3 regions of the Mesorhizobium shonense genome follow, and region 1 is predicted to be linked to each of the others. Evidence: predicted binding sites of a transcription regulator. Region 1 holds the regulator's gene; each other region holds the start of a gene.
What was found. The regulator LexA, encoded in region 1, represses DNA repair genes until DNA is damaged. The targets are predictions, from matches to a motif close to TGTTCNNNNTGTGTTCNG.
Positions count from the first base shown of each region.

Region 2: the regulator LexA is predicted to act here: its motif matches at 2,203-2,220, upstream of ABID26_RS30685 (ImuA family protein).
Region 3: the regulator LexA is predicted to act here: its motif matches at 2,503-2,520, upstream of ABID26_RS04055 (PA0069 family radical SAM protein).

Region 1 is NZ_JBEPLM010000003.1:92,836-97,455, reverse strand. It holds gene ABID26_RS09835 (molybdopterin molybdotransferase MoeA) at 1-529, shown strand, start outside; gene lexA (transcriptional repressor LexA) at 646-1,380, shown strand; gene ABID26_RS09825 (ComEC/Rec2 family competence protein) at 1,374-3,830, opposite strand; gene gltX (glutamate--tRNA ligase) at 3,933-4,620, shown strand, end outside.
Region 2 is NZ_JBEPLM010000017.1:105,162-109,781, reverse strand. It holds gene ABID26_RS30690 (DUF6504 family protein) at 1-1,231, opposite strand, end outside; gene ABID26_RS30685 (ImuA family protein) at 1,173-2,180, opposite strand; gene ABID26_RS30680 (metallopeptidase family protein) at 2,364-2,801, shown strand; gene lpdA (dihydrolipoyl dehydrogenase) at 3,063-4,460, opposite strand.
Region 3 is NZ_JBEPLM010000001.1:786,970-791,589, reverse strand. It holds gene ABID26_RS04065 (F0F1 ATP synthase subunit B) at 1-156, shown strand, start outside; gene ABID26_RS04060 (ribonuclease HII) at 378-1,076, opposite strand; gene ABID26_RS04055 (PA0069 family radical SAM protein) at 1,274-2,428, opposite strand; gene ABID26_RS04050 (glycosyltransferase family 2 protein) at 2,578-3,081, shown strand; gene ABID26_RS04045 (hypothetical protein) at 3,262-4,236, shown strand; gene ABID26_RS04040 (GFA family protein) at 4,237-4,620, opposite strand, start outside.

The DNA.
Region 1 (4,620 bases):
CCATGACGCGATTGCGGCTCTGGTCGGAAAGGCCGTCGAGGCGGGCGCCGATGTCATCGTCACCCTCGGTGGCGCGTCGGTCGGCGATCATGACCTGATCCACGACGTGCTGACCGGCCAAGGCATGCAGCTCGATTTCTGGAAGATCGCCATGCGCCCCGGCAAACCGTTGATGTTCGGCCGGCTTGGCAACATCCGCTGCATCGGCCTGCCCGGCAATCCGGTGGCAAGCCTTGTCTGCTCGCAATTGTTCCTGAAGCCGCTTCTGGCGCGTCTCGGCGGCCGTAGCTACCGGCAGGACATCCGCACTGCGCGGCTGGCTGCCGCAATGCACGCCAACGATCTCAGGCAGGACTATGTGCGGGCCGTCGTGCGCGAGGACGCCGGACAGTTGGTCGCGACGCCGTTCGGCATCCAGGATTCCTCTATGCTCAAGATGCTGGCCGACGCCAACGGCCTGATCGTGCGCCAGCCCCTCGCCCCGGCGGCCGAGGTCGGCGACGAATGCAGCGTTCTGATGTTACGCTGAACAAAACGTCAACACATTCACTAAACTTTAAACGGTTGCGGAACACAACTGGAACAGATAGTGTTTGTTCTGGGTTTGTTTTTCTGATTCTGGTTTCAGGACCCGTTGGGGCTGCCATGCTGACGCGCAAACAACATGAACTTCTGATGTTCATCCACGAACGGCTCAAGGAAAGCGGCATTCCGCCGTCTTTCGACGAGATGAAGGAGGCGCTCGACCTAGCCTCGAAGTCGGGCATCCATCGGCTGATCACGGCGTTGGAAGAGCGCGGCTTCATTCGCCGGCTGCCGAACAGGGCGCGCGCACTGGAAGTGCTGCGCCTGCCCGATTCGATCGCGCCCGGCCTCAATGCGGCGAGGAAGTTTTCTCCGAGCGTCATCCAGGGCGGCCAAGGCAATCTCGGCCGGCAGATCAAGCCTGCGGCGCCCTCGCGCGCGCCAACGCCCAGCAATGACGACGATGCCGTTTCGGCCGTGTCCATTCCGGTGATGGGCCGCATCGCCGCCGGCGTGCCGATCGACGCCATCCAGCACCAGACGCATTCGATCACAGTGCCGCCGGATATGATCGCGGGCGGCGAGCATTACGCGCTGGAGGTCAAGGGCGACTCGATGATCGAGGCCGGCATCTTCGACGGTGACACGGTCATCATCCGCAACGCCAACACCGCGAGCCCGGGCGAGATCGTGGTGGCGCTGGTCGACGACGAGGAAGCGACGCTGAAGCGCTTCCGCCGCAAGGGCGCCTCGATCGCGCTCGAGGCCGCCAACCCGGCCTATGAGACCCGCATCTTCGGACCCGATCGCGTCAAGGTTCAGGGCAAGCTGGTCGGGCTGATCCGCCGCTACTGAGCTGGTTGCGGCTTGGCCTCTGGCTTCTCGGGCCGCTTGTAAGGCGGCAGGCCCCTCGCCTCGCGCGAATAGCTTCGCTGCTCATGCCAGGGGCGATAGGGCTTTTCGACTGCATATTGAATGGCTGGTCGCGCCGTTGCCGATTGCGGGTCGAAGAAGACGGCAGCACTGCCGTCACGCGCGAGCTGGCGCTTGGTGACGACGAGAACCCGTGGATCGCGGCAAGGATTATAGGCCGTGGCGTCGTTTATGACGATGAGGTCGGCAAAGCTACAGGCCGGCCTGGCACTGTTGCGGTTTTCCGCCAACGCGACGATCGCACCGGAAGGATGCCGGCCGATGCAGAGATCACCGGTACAATAGAACGGCGAACCTGGCGGCAGGTCGACGGGATCGGCTATGTCGAGCGCGTCTTTGGCGAACGTCTCCGGCGGCACGATCGCTTCGGCCTTCAGCGCCCGTTTCCAGTTGTCGGTGGTGAATTCGTTGGAGCGGGCACGGTTGATGGCGAGTTCGCCGCCGCCGATCGGCATGGCCACCAGATGCGCGTCCTCGGAGATCAAAAGGTCCGGCGTGCGCACCTGCGGGATCGTCAACAGGCTGGCCAGAGCGAAAGGAACGGCCGCCAGCCTGAGCCAGGTGGTCGCCATAGTCGCGATGACGAGCGCGATCGTTGCCAGCAGCACCGACTGGATCGAGATCAGCCCTACGGCATCGACTGGCGACCATTGCGAAATCCACGCCGAGATCGCGATCATCGCCGTCAGGCCCTTGCCCATCAAATAGAGGAACGGACCATCGATGCCGAATGGCATCGCCAACGCGCTTAGGACGGCAAACGGCATGACGATTAACGAAACGATCGGCATGATCGCCAGATTGGCCAATAGGCTGAGCGGCGAGACGCGCTGGAAATGCCAGATGGCAAACAGCGCCGTAGCGCTTCCGGCAATGATCGACGTCATGGCGGCGCCACCCGCTCCGACCGCCAGCTTTCGCGACAGGAACCGCAGGAACGAGCGCTTTGCTGGCGGCGCCCTCTCCTTGCTGGCGCGGTAGTCGGCCCAGCCGGCATAGGCGCCGACAAGGGCGGCGGTTGCGGCGAACGACATCTGGAAGCTTGGGCCGACCACTTCATGTGGCGACACAAGGATGACGGCGACGGCCGAGATCGCCAGGTTGCGCATCGTCAGCGCCGCGCGGTCGAACAGCACGGCAACCAGCATGACGGCAAGCATGATGAAGCTTCGCTCGGCGGCGACCACCACGCCGGAGATGACGAGATAGGCGGCGATCGAGACAAGCGCGATGGCCGCTGCATATTTCTTCACCGGGCGCCGCGAAGAGAAATCCGGAAACAACGCGAAGGCGCCGCGCAGCAGAAGCATGATCGTGCCGGCGACCAGCGCCATGTGCAGGCCCGAGATCGAGATGATGTGGTAGATTCCGGTCCGCCGCATCGCCTCGTTGATGTCTTCGGGGATGCCGGCGCGAATGCCGACGATCAGCGCCGCGGCAATCTCGCCTTCGGGTCCGCCGACGGTGCTTCTGATGTGACCGGCAATCGCCTCGCGCGCGTTCTCGATCGCCGAGGTGATGCTCGCCCCAGCGGCCGGATCGGTTGTCGAAATGACTTTCGGGTCACCGAGGAAAAAGCCGCTGCCGCCGATGCCGGAAAAATAGCTATCGAAGGAAAAGTCATAACTTTCGGGGCGGACCGGTCCGGTCGGCGGCAAGAGCCGGGCATAGCCTGTCACCAGCGACCCTGCCTTCATCTCGGGCGGAATTCTGTGCGCCGAGAGCCTGACGCGATCCGGCGCGTAGCGCAGCGTCGGATGCGCGGTCGAGATGAGGTCGATGGTCAGCCGCACACGGCCATTGGCCATTTCCTCGGCGATGACGACGCGACCCGTCAGCCGCGTCTGGATTTCGGAGCCGAGCATCGGCGTTGCGGTCCGCCATGTCTCGACTTTCGCGGCGACAAAGCCCAATGCGCAAAACAGCGCCGCCATGAAGAGAAGATGCGTCTTTGGCCAAGAGCGGGAAATGGCCGCACAGACCGCCATCAGCGCTACCGCCGCCTGCGGCCTGTAGAGATCGGGCTCCGCGTTCAGGGAAAAATAGAAGATCACGCCGGCAGCCAGGAACACCGGCACCAGCAGGAAGGCGATGCCGCGGTCGAGCTCGGTTGTAGCGGCTACAACGACGCTTTGGCGAAACGCGGAAAACGAGGCGCGGCTGAACTGCCGTCGGATCCGGTCGATGGTTGCCGACTGTGGCGGCTGCAGGGCGGCACCGCCGTCCGGCGGTAAAATCTCACCAGCCGGCCGCGGCATCGGAAGCGAAACCGGCGTCGCTTCAGCAGGCGCGGTGCCGGCAAACAGCAGGCGCTCGCTGACGCCAGCCGTCGTCCCCTCGCCCTCCACCGCGCCCCGGCCACGTCCAGCCATCGGGTCTGCCCCTTGCGCCCCAGACCTCCTATGCTACATGAACCGCGACAGCGCGAAAGTCCGCGCAACCACCTCTGTTTTCAGTGCCATTCTGAGAGTTCCATGTCCGACAAGGTCGTCACCCGTTTTGCCCCCTCGCCCACCGGCTACCTGCACATCGGCGGGGCGCGCACGGCGCTGTTCAACTGGCTCTATGCCAAGCACACGGGCGGCACGATGTTGCTGCGCATCGAGGACACCGATCGCGAGCGCTCCACCGAGGCGGCGACGGCCGCCATCCTGGATGGACTGACCTGGCTCGGCCTCTCTTGGGACGGCGAAGCAGTATCGCAGTTCGCGCGCGCGCCGCGCCACCGCGAGGTGGCCGAGGAGCTCGTGCGTCTCGGCAAGGCCTACTACAGCTACGAGACGCCGGCAGAGCTCGAGGCGATGCGCGAGGCGGCGCGAGCCAAGGGCCTGCCGCCGCGCTACAACGGCCAGTGGCGCGACCGCGACCCGTCAGAGGCGCCTCCCGGCGTCAAGGGCGCCATCCGCATCAAGGCGCCGACTGAGGGCGAGACGATCGTGCACGACCGCGTGCAGGGCGAGGTGCGCTTCCCGAACAAGGATCTCGACGACTTCATCATCCTGCGCTCGGACGGCAACCCGACTTACATGCACGCGGTCGTCGTCGACGACCACGACATGGGCGTCACCCACATCATCCGTGGCGACGACCATCTGACCAACGCGGCGCGCCAGACCGTGATCTACAACGCCATGGGCTGGGCTGTCCCGTCGATGTCGCACA
Region 2 (4,620 bases), on a different contig from region 1:
CGGGGATCTCGGTCGCCGGCACCTCGATCGGCTCGGGCGAGCGGAACAGGCGTACCGGCCGCTCCGGCGGGTAGATGGTCATCGGCGGCATGGCGCGGTCGCTCGCCGGCATGCGCCTTTGCGGCGCTTCCGCGAAGGGAACCGTGGTTACGGCGCGCTCCGGCAGATGGCTTTCGACGACGACCGGCTTCAGCACGGCGGCCTCGCCGAGGCGGGCGCGGATGCGGTCGGCGAATAAAGCGATGTCGGCGTCATCGTCGTCCGCTTCGCCGGCAAGATCGCCCTGCAGCATGTCGAAAGCGGCAACCGAAAGCACCGACAGCCGCACGAGATCGAAGCCGAAGCCGGCATCGATGTTTTGTTCCAGCGCGGTCAGCCGTTCGTGGAACAGTTTTCGGATCAGCTGCGGCTCGCGCATCGGGCGCGAGGTGCCGACGGCGATGCGGCTGACGGCGCCGTCGACGCGGAAGAGGAGAAGGGCCAGCGCCCTGGCGCCCTCGCCGCGGCGCTCGAGATCGGCCTTCAAGGCGATCGCCAGCCGGCTCACCAGCCGCTCGATGTCGTCGGTGAGCATGACCGGTTCGGCAAGATGACGCTCGACCGAGAGCGGCGCCACGGGAAGGCGCGGCGACACGGCCTCGTCGAGGCGGCCGAGCGCCTGGTCGAGGCGCAGCAGCAAGGTGGCGCCGAAGCGGCGGGCGAGCGGCGCGCGCGGCGCCGCCATCACCGCGCCCGCCGTGCGCAGGCCGACGCTTTCCAGGCTGGCCCGGGTTTCCGGCGCGATGCGCAGCGCCGAAAGCGGCAAGGGTGCCAGAAGCGCTTCCTCCTCGCCGCCGGCAATTATGCGGTCGCCATGGAAGCGCGCCGCCGCCCAGGCGGCGCCCGGCGTCGAGGCGAGGCCGGCGCGGACATCGAAACCCTGCTGGAAGAAGCGGGTGAGGATCTCGTCCTGCATGGCGCGCTCGCCGCCGAACAGATGCGTGCAGCCGGTGACGTCGAGGAACAGCCCGTCCTCGCCGTCGATCGCCACCAGCGGCGTGTAGCGGTCGCACCAGTCGGCGAGGCCTTCGAGCAGGCGGCGGTCGGCTTCCGCGTCGGCTTCCACCACGTCGATCGAGGGATGCATGGCGCGCGCATCGGCAATGCCCATGCCGCGCTTCAGTTTCAGCGCCTCAGCCCGCTCGTCGAGGGCTGCGATGCGCTGGGCGTTGCTGTCGCGATGGCTGATCACAAGCGGTGGGTGAGGCGGGGGCAGGTGATCCGACGGCCGCGAACGCCAGGACCGCCCCAGACGCTGGCGCAGGATCCGCTCCGCGCAGAGGTACGGGAACCACAGCGACAGAATTCTCTGTTCTTTCTGCAAAAGCGTGCTCATCGGGGTTCCACTCCAGTGTGAATTGTCCGGGCAGGGCCGTGCGGCTCTTGCCGATATCGACGGTGAAGGCGGGGCGGCCGATCGAGCCGGCGAGCGGGCCGGCGACCGTCTCGCGGCTGGCTGAGGGGGCGGCCGAAACGATGAGGCGCACGGGCGCTGCTGTGGGCTCGGCCTCGCCGGCCTGGCGCAGCAAAAGCACCGGGCGGGCGGCGTTTTGGGCGCGGGCGTGCAGCCGCCGCGTCGCGGTAAGGTCGAGAAGCCGCGGGCTGCCGCGGATCTCGAGGATGACGGCGGCGAAGGCCGTCATGCGCGCCGCCTCCTCGGCGATCCATAGCGCGTCCAAGAGCTTCGGCGCTTCGGAGAACAGCAATTGCTCCGGCGCGATGCCGAAGAGGGCGTACAGCCCCCTGGCATAGGGAAAGCCGGCCTCGCGAAAAATCTCCGCCGTGCCGATCCAGAGGACCGGCAGGCCCGGCTTTTCCCTGAGGATCAGGCTGGTGAGCGACAGCGCAAAGCCGGCGACGGCACCGGCATCGCGGGTCTCCAGCCCATGGATCTCGCTGAGCGCCGCCTTGGGCAGGCCGCCGCCGAGCGCGGTATCGAGGCGCTCGATGCCGGTGTGCAGGAAGGCATCCGGCGAGGCCACGGCGAGGCCGCGCCGGACGATCGTGACGTCCGATCGAGCGGCATCGAGGGGTGTGCTGCCGGCCGGCGCCTCAAGGCGCTCGGGCAGCGTTCTCTCGATCTTCGCGATCTGGCGGCGCAGGGCAAAAACAGTTTCCCGCGCCACGGCGCTCATCGCCATGACGTTCACTTCCGGCAGCAATTGTTCCTGTTATGTTCCTATAGATTCCAGAGGGTCCCCGAAGAGTCAAGCGGAGTCTAAAGGAATTTATTCCTTCGCTCTTTACCCTCAGGGAAGCCTGCCAGCCGGCTCATTTGCCTCAATCGGCGCGAAAGCCTATATGCCGGGATCAAAGGAAACCTCATGGCCCGCATCTACAAGACCCGCACCTGGCACGACCAACTCTCGCCGTCGATGGAGGAAATGGAGCTTCTGGCTCTGGAGGCATATGCGCATCTGCCGGAAGAGTTCCGCAAGCTCACCGGCGAGATCGTCATCCAGATCGCCGACTTCCCGACCGACGAGATCATGGACGACCTGTCGCTGGAGACGCCCTTCGACCTGCTCGGCCTGTTCGAGGGACGCGGCATCGCCGAGCGCTGGAACCCGCAGACCGGCGAGGGGCCGAACCGCATCACGCTCTACCGCCGCGCCATCCTCGACTACTGGGCCGAGAACGAGGAGACGCTGGGCGACATCGTCACCCATGTGCTGGTCCACGAGATCGGCCATCATTTCGGCCTGTCGGACGACGACATGGAGCGGATCGAGGAAGCGGCGGAGCAGGCGGCGGCGGGGTGAGCGCACCTCGTCATCCTAGGGCGGAGCGACGCGAAGCGGAGTGTAGACCCTAGGATCCATGCCGTTACCTTGGCACAGTGTTCCAGCGGCGCAGAACTATCATCGCGGCCTTTCGGCTACTCGATCCCAGACGGTTCCGCCACCTTCTGATCCGTGGCGTCTTTCGACAGAGGACACGGCATGGATCCTAGGGTCTGCGCGCGTCGCTCCGCTCCTTGCTCCGCCCTAGGATGACGAAGTTACGGGGATGCGGTCTATTCCCTAAATATGCAGCGCGTGCCCGAGCGCCTTCAGCGCCGCTTCCTGGAAACCTTCGCCCTGCGTCGGATGGGCGTGAATGGTGCCGGCGATGTCCTCCAGCCGCGCGCCCATTTCGAGCGCCAGGCCGAAGGCCGCCGACAGTTCCGACACGCCTTGCCCGACCGCCTGGATACCGAGCACCAGATGATTGTCGGCGCGGGCGACGACGCGCACGAAGCCGTCCTCGCCTTGCTTGGTCATGGCGCGGCCGTTGGCGGCGAAGGGAAACTGCCCGACCTTGATCTCGCCGGCTTGCGCCTTCGCCTCTTCCGGTGACAGGCCGGCCGTGACCAGCTCGGGATCGGTGAAGCAGATTGCCGGGATCGCGCGCTTGTCCCAGCTTCTTTTGTGGCCGGCGACGATCTCGGCCACCATCTCGCCCTGCGCCATGGCGCGATGCGCCAGCATCGGCTCGCCGGTGACGTCGCCGATGGCATAGATGCCGCGCATCGAGGTCCGGCATTGGTCGTCGATGCGGATGAATTTTCCCGCCATGTCCAGATCGATCTGATCCAGCCCCCAGCCATCGGTCAGCGGCTTGCGGCCGACCGTGACCAAGATCTTGTCGGCGGCGACCTTGGCATCCTTGCCGTCGGTCGCTTCGACCAGCAGCGCATCGCCCTTGGTCGACAGCCCCTTGGCCTTTGCCTCCGTCATCACCTCGATGCCAAGCTCGCCCAGACGTTTGAGCACCGGCCTGGTCAATTCCGCATCGTACTGCGCAAGCACGCGCGGCAGCGCTTCGACCACGGTGACATGAGAGCCCATCTTGGCAAAGGCCATGCCGAGCTCCAGCCCGATATAGCCGCCGCCGACCACGGCAAGCGTCTTCGGCACTTCGCTCAGCGCCAGCGCCTCGGTCGACGAGATGACCGGACCGCCGAAAGGCAGGAACGGCAATTCGACCGCGGCCGAGCCGGTGGCGATCACCACCGTCTCGGCGCGGATGACCTGGATCCCGGTCTCGGTCTCGACCTCGACGGTCTTGCCGTCGCGAAACGTCGCCCAGCCATGCACGGTCTTGACCCTGGCCTTCTTGAGCAGGCCGGCAACGCCGCTGTTCAGCCGGCTAACGATACCATCCTTCCAGGCGATCGTTTTCATGAGGTCGAGTGTCGGCGGGGCAACCGAAATGCCAAGCATGCTCTTGCCGCCGGCCATATGCGCGATCTTCTCGAACTCCTCCGCGGCGTGGATAAGCGCCTTGGACGGGATGCAGCCGACATTGAGGCAGGTGCCGCCCGGCTTGGCAACCTCGACGATCACCGTGTCGACGCCGAGCTGGCCGGCACGGATGGCTGAGACATAACCGCCGGGACCGGCGCCGATGACGAGCAGCTTGCAGGAGATCTCTTTCATGACGACTGCTTCCTTTCGGCGAAGGCCGCCGCGCGCTTTTCCCTTCTCCCCTTGTGGGAGAAGGTGGATCGGCGCGATAGCGCCGAGACGGATGAGGGGTGTTCCAGCGGAGTGAGACGCTGGCGTTCCCTGGAGCACCCCTCATCCGTCGCCTTCGGCT
Region 3 (4,620 bases), on a different contig from region 1:
CAGGCCGAGCGCGAAGCGATCGGCGAGGTGCGCGCCAGCGCCGTCGACATCGCCGTCGAAGCCGCCCGCGCGCTGCTTGCCGCCAAGGTCGACGCCAAGGCCGGTGCAGACCTTTTCAAGTCGGCGCTGCAGGACGTGAAGGCCAAGCTGAACTGACGAGTTTCGCTTTACGGAATCGAAAAAGCCGCCTGGGCAACCCGGCGGCTTTTTGTTGTTGCGCGGATAATCTCCCCCCTCGAGGGGGAGATGTCGCCGAAGGCGACAGAGGGGGTCGTTGCGCGTAGAGCTCGACGCTTTGTACGATTAAAGAGGGCGTTGGCGCTTCACGCGCGGCGACCCTCCCTGCCTGCCGGCCATCTCCCCCTCGAGGGGGGAGATTATTCCAGCCCGGCGAAGCTCTCTTCCTCTTCCAGCACCTCGACGCCACCCAGCCTGAACGGCGCGAACGAGGCGCGGTGCAATCGTGCCACCGGGCCATGCGCCTCGATTGCCGTGCGGTGCCGGACCGTCGCATAGCCCATATGCACCTCGAAGCCATAATGTTCGTGATGGCCGCCGCAGCCGCACATCATGCGGTCGCGCATCACCTTGGCGACGATCGAGGCGGCGGCGATCGACTGCGAGCGCTGGTCGCCCTTGATCAGCGCGCGGCCCTCGCAGGGCAGACCGGGCGGCACGTCGCGGCCGTCGGCCAAAGCCAGCTTCGGCTGCAGCGACAAGCCGGCGGCGGCGCGACGCATCGCTTCCAGGCTGGCTTTCAAGATGTTGCTGTTGTCGATGCCTTCGGCGCTGATCGAGGCCATCGAAACGCTGAGCGCCGAGCCCAGGATTTTCAGGAACAGGGCCTCGCGCTGCAAATGGGTGAGGCGCTTGGAGTCGTCGAGGCCTTCCGGAATGTTGGCGGGATCAAGCACTACCGCGGCTGCCACAACCGGACCGGCGAGCGGCCCGCGGCCCGCCTCGTCCATGCCGGCGACCGGCCACAGCCCGTCGGCCATCGCCTTCGTCTCAACGGAGAAGTCGGGCTTCTCGACCATTTCGAACAAAAGCGGAGAATCGGAACGCGCGCGAGCCATGGTGCGGCGAGGTTCGCATCGGCTCCGATTCTCCGCAAGTCCCTCCGGGTCGGATGGGGCGTCGGACCGGGAGGGCACCGTCTCACGGCCGGGGGACAAGGGCCGGACGGGATTCTTGAAATCGATCGCAATTCCAGAGAGAAAAATCGCTTTATCTGGAATTGCTTGGCGCCGGCCTCCTGCGGCCGGCACAATTGTCAAAGCAGCATCAGCTGCTCGCCGGCGCCGGAGCCTGCGACGAATTGGTCGGTCCGAAGCTGCCGCCGTTCGACATTGAGTCCGAGCCGCTTGGCGGCGATCTCGAAGCGACGGCCGATCTGCCAGGCATAAGGACCGGCGCCCTTCATGCGCTTGCCCCATTCCGAATCGTAGTCCTTGCCGTCGCGCATCGAACGGATCAGCGACATCACATGCCGGTAGCGGTCCGGATAATGCCGCAAGAGCCAGTCCTTGAAGATCGGCGCCACTTCCAGCGGCAGCCGCAGTACGACATAGCCTGCTTCCCTGGCGCCGGCGGCGCGTGCCGAATCGAGGATGCGCTCCATCTCCGGATCGTTGAGGCCCGGAATGATCGGCGCCACCATCACCGAGGCCGGGATGCCGGCATCCGAAAGCTGCCTTATCGCTTCCAGCCGCTTCGTCGGCGTCGACGCACGGGGTTCCATCGTTCTCGCCAGCATGCGGTCGAGGGTCGTCACCGATAGCGCCACCTTGGCAAGGCCGCGCTCGGCCATGCGCGACAGGATGTCGATGTCGCGCGTCACCAGCGCCGACTTGGTGACGATGCCGACCGGATGGCCGCGCGCCTCCAGCACCTCCAGGATCTCGCGCATGATCCGGTACTGCTTCTCGATCGGCTGGTAGGGATCGGTGTTGGTGCCGATGGCGATGGTGCGCGGCTGGTAGCCGGGCTTCGACAATTCCCTGTCCAGCATGCGTGCCGCGTCCGGCTTGGCGAACAGCTTGGACTCGAAATCGAGCCCCGGCGACAGCCCCATGAAGGAATGCGTTGGCCTGGCAAAGCAATAGACGCAGCCATGCTCGCAGCCGCGATAGGGATTGATCGAACGGTCGAAGGAAATGTCCGGCGACTCGTTGCGGGTGATGATGGTGCGCGGCTTTTCGACCTGCACTTCCGTCTTGAACGGCGGCAGATCTTCCAGCGAGTTCCAGCCGTCGTCGAACACATGCCGGCTGACCGGCTCGAAGCGGCCGGACGGGTTGATGCCGGCGGAGCGTCCGCGATTGCGCTCGGGGCGAACGCGCATGCCGCTCTGTTCGATCACGGCATTCGCCATCTCGGCTCTGCCTGCTCCGAAGGCGGCAATATCGGCGCGGACGATTTGTTCCATTTTCGCCCTCTCCCAGGGACTGTCGGCAGGCTGTCGAATCGCTCTGTTCATGAAACTATTCCTATTTTGTCGATGAGAACAAAGCAAGAACTTTTTCGATTGGGACGCGCAACTGGCGCCGCGCCCGGCTTTCCGCTATTCGGCTAGGAATGCTCAGCGTTCTCATCGAAACCCGCAACGACGAAGAGGGTCTTGCCCGCACGCTCGCCTCGCTGATCGGCGGCGCGGTCGAAGGCGTGGTGCGCGACGTCATCGTCTGCGACACTGGTTCGACCGACCAGACTCACTACGTCGCAGAGCATGCCGGCTGCCACTATATGGCCGGCGGCGTCGCCGACGGCATCGGCCAGGCCAAGGGCGACTGGCTGCTGTTGCTCGAGCCAGGCGCGCGGCTGGCCGAAGGCTGGATCGAGGAGGTCGCCGCCCACACGGCCAAGCAGACGATGCCGGCGCGTTTTTCCCGCGCGCGCGCCAATCGCGTGCCGTTCCTAGCCCGGGTCTTTTCAGGCAACCGGGCGCTGGCCGAAGGCCTTGTCATCACCAAGCGCCAGGCCGCGGCGCTCGCGAAAAGCGCGCGCAGCGCCGAAGCTTTGGCACGCGGTCTCGCGACCAGGAGGCTGAATGCCGAGATCTGGGTGGCGCCGCCGAAGTGATGCAGGCGCCCGCAAGAGGAAAGCCGGGCAGCAGATTTCAGTCTTCATTGCTTTATTGTGCATTGCACAAAAATAAAGGCGAGGTTAGCATCCCGGCATGCGGGACAATCGGGATTGGGTAATGCCGAAGCGATAGGCGGGCGTCGCTTCGTCGAACGTCAATGCATATGAGGACCCCCGATGAATCTTGCTCCCCCAGACAATTCCGGCGCGGCCAGCCTGGAGGCCATCGCCCGCGACGGCAGCCTGCTCAGGCGCATGGTCGTGCGCATACCGACCTATCTGAAGGACCTGCGCGAAAACCCGGCCTGGCTGCCGATGTTCGTGCTGGCTCGCACCATGCCGGGGCGCCGCATCCACTGGCTGGGTGCAAAGCGAGCCCGTCCGCTCGGCAGTGCGGGTGAGACGATATTCACCGGCATCGAGCGCGGGGTCGTGGTCGAGGCGCTGCGCTCCGATGGGTTGTTTTCGGGCTTCATGCTGCCGCCGGCGATCCACGAGGAGATCGCTGCTTTCGCGCAGCGCACGCCCTGTTTCGGCAATTTCGACCGCCGTCTCGAATTCATGCCAGGCGAGCATGACGAGGCGGAAAAGCGGTTAGGCCGCTCGCTGCTCAGCGGGCACTATTTCGAGCGCATCCTGGATTGTCCGGCGGCCCTTGCCATCCAGAAGGATCCGCTGCTGCTCGACGTCGCCCGGCATTATCTCGGCGGCCAGGCGAAGCTGATCACGACGCGCGTCTGGTGGAGCTTCCCGACCGGCAAGGCTTCCAACGCCGACAAGAACCTCGCCTCGCTCGGCAAATACCATTTCGACCTCGACGACTGGCGCATGCTGAAGTTCTTCTTCTATCTGAAGCCCTGCGATGCCGGCACCGGCCCGCATGTCTATGTCCGCGGCAGCCACAGGCGCCGCGCTCTCAAGCACCAGCTGACGCTTCTGGTCGGCCACGCCGCGGATGAGGTGCTGGACGTCTACGGCCAGGAAAGCCCTGTGACGCTGACGGGCGAGGCGGGTCTCGGATTCGTCGAGGACCCGTTCGGCTTCCACATGGGCACGGTGCCGGCGCATACGCCGAGGCTGATGATGGAGATCGGCTTCGGCGTCTCGCGGCCATCGCGCCGCCGCTTCCACGGCGAGCCCGTCATTCGCTGATCAGGTCATTCCCCGGATTTCGACCGGCATCCAGGCGGTGCGGCGCCTCGCCAGACGCTGCTCGCGGCTTTCGGCATCGTATCGGACAGGGATCGGTTCGCGAGAGAATTGCTCGCGATCGTCGAGTGCGTTGACGATGACGATCGCCCTGGCTCCGTCACCGTCGCCGGCAATCGCGGCAACATAGACGCCGCATTCGCGGCACAGGAGATAGTCGGCCGTGCGCAGGCCGAAGCGATAGATCTGCAGCCGTGCTTTGTCTTCGACCGAGATGGTCAGATGCCCGTTCGGATCGGCGGCAGCGCGCGACCCATGACGGGTACAGAACGAGCACTGGCAGGCGCGGATCTCCAAGCTCGTAGGGTCGAGCGCAGTGGAGAAGCT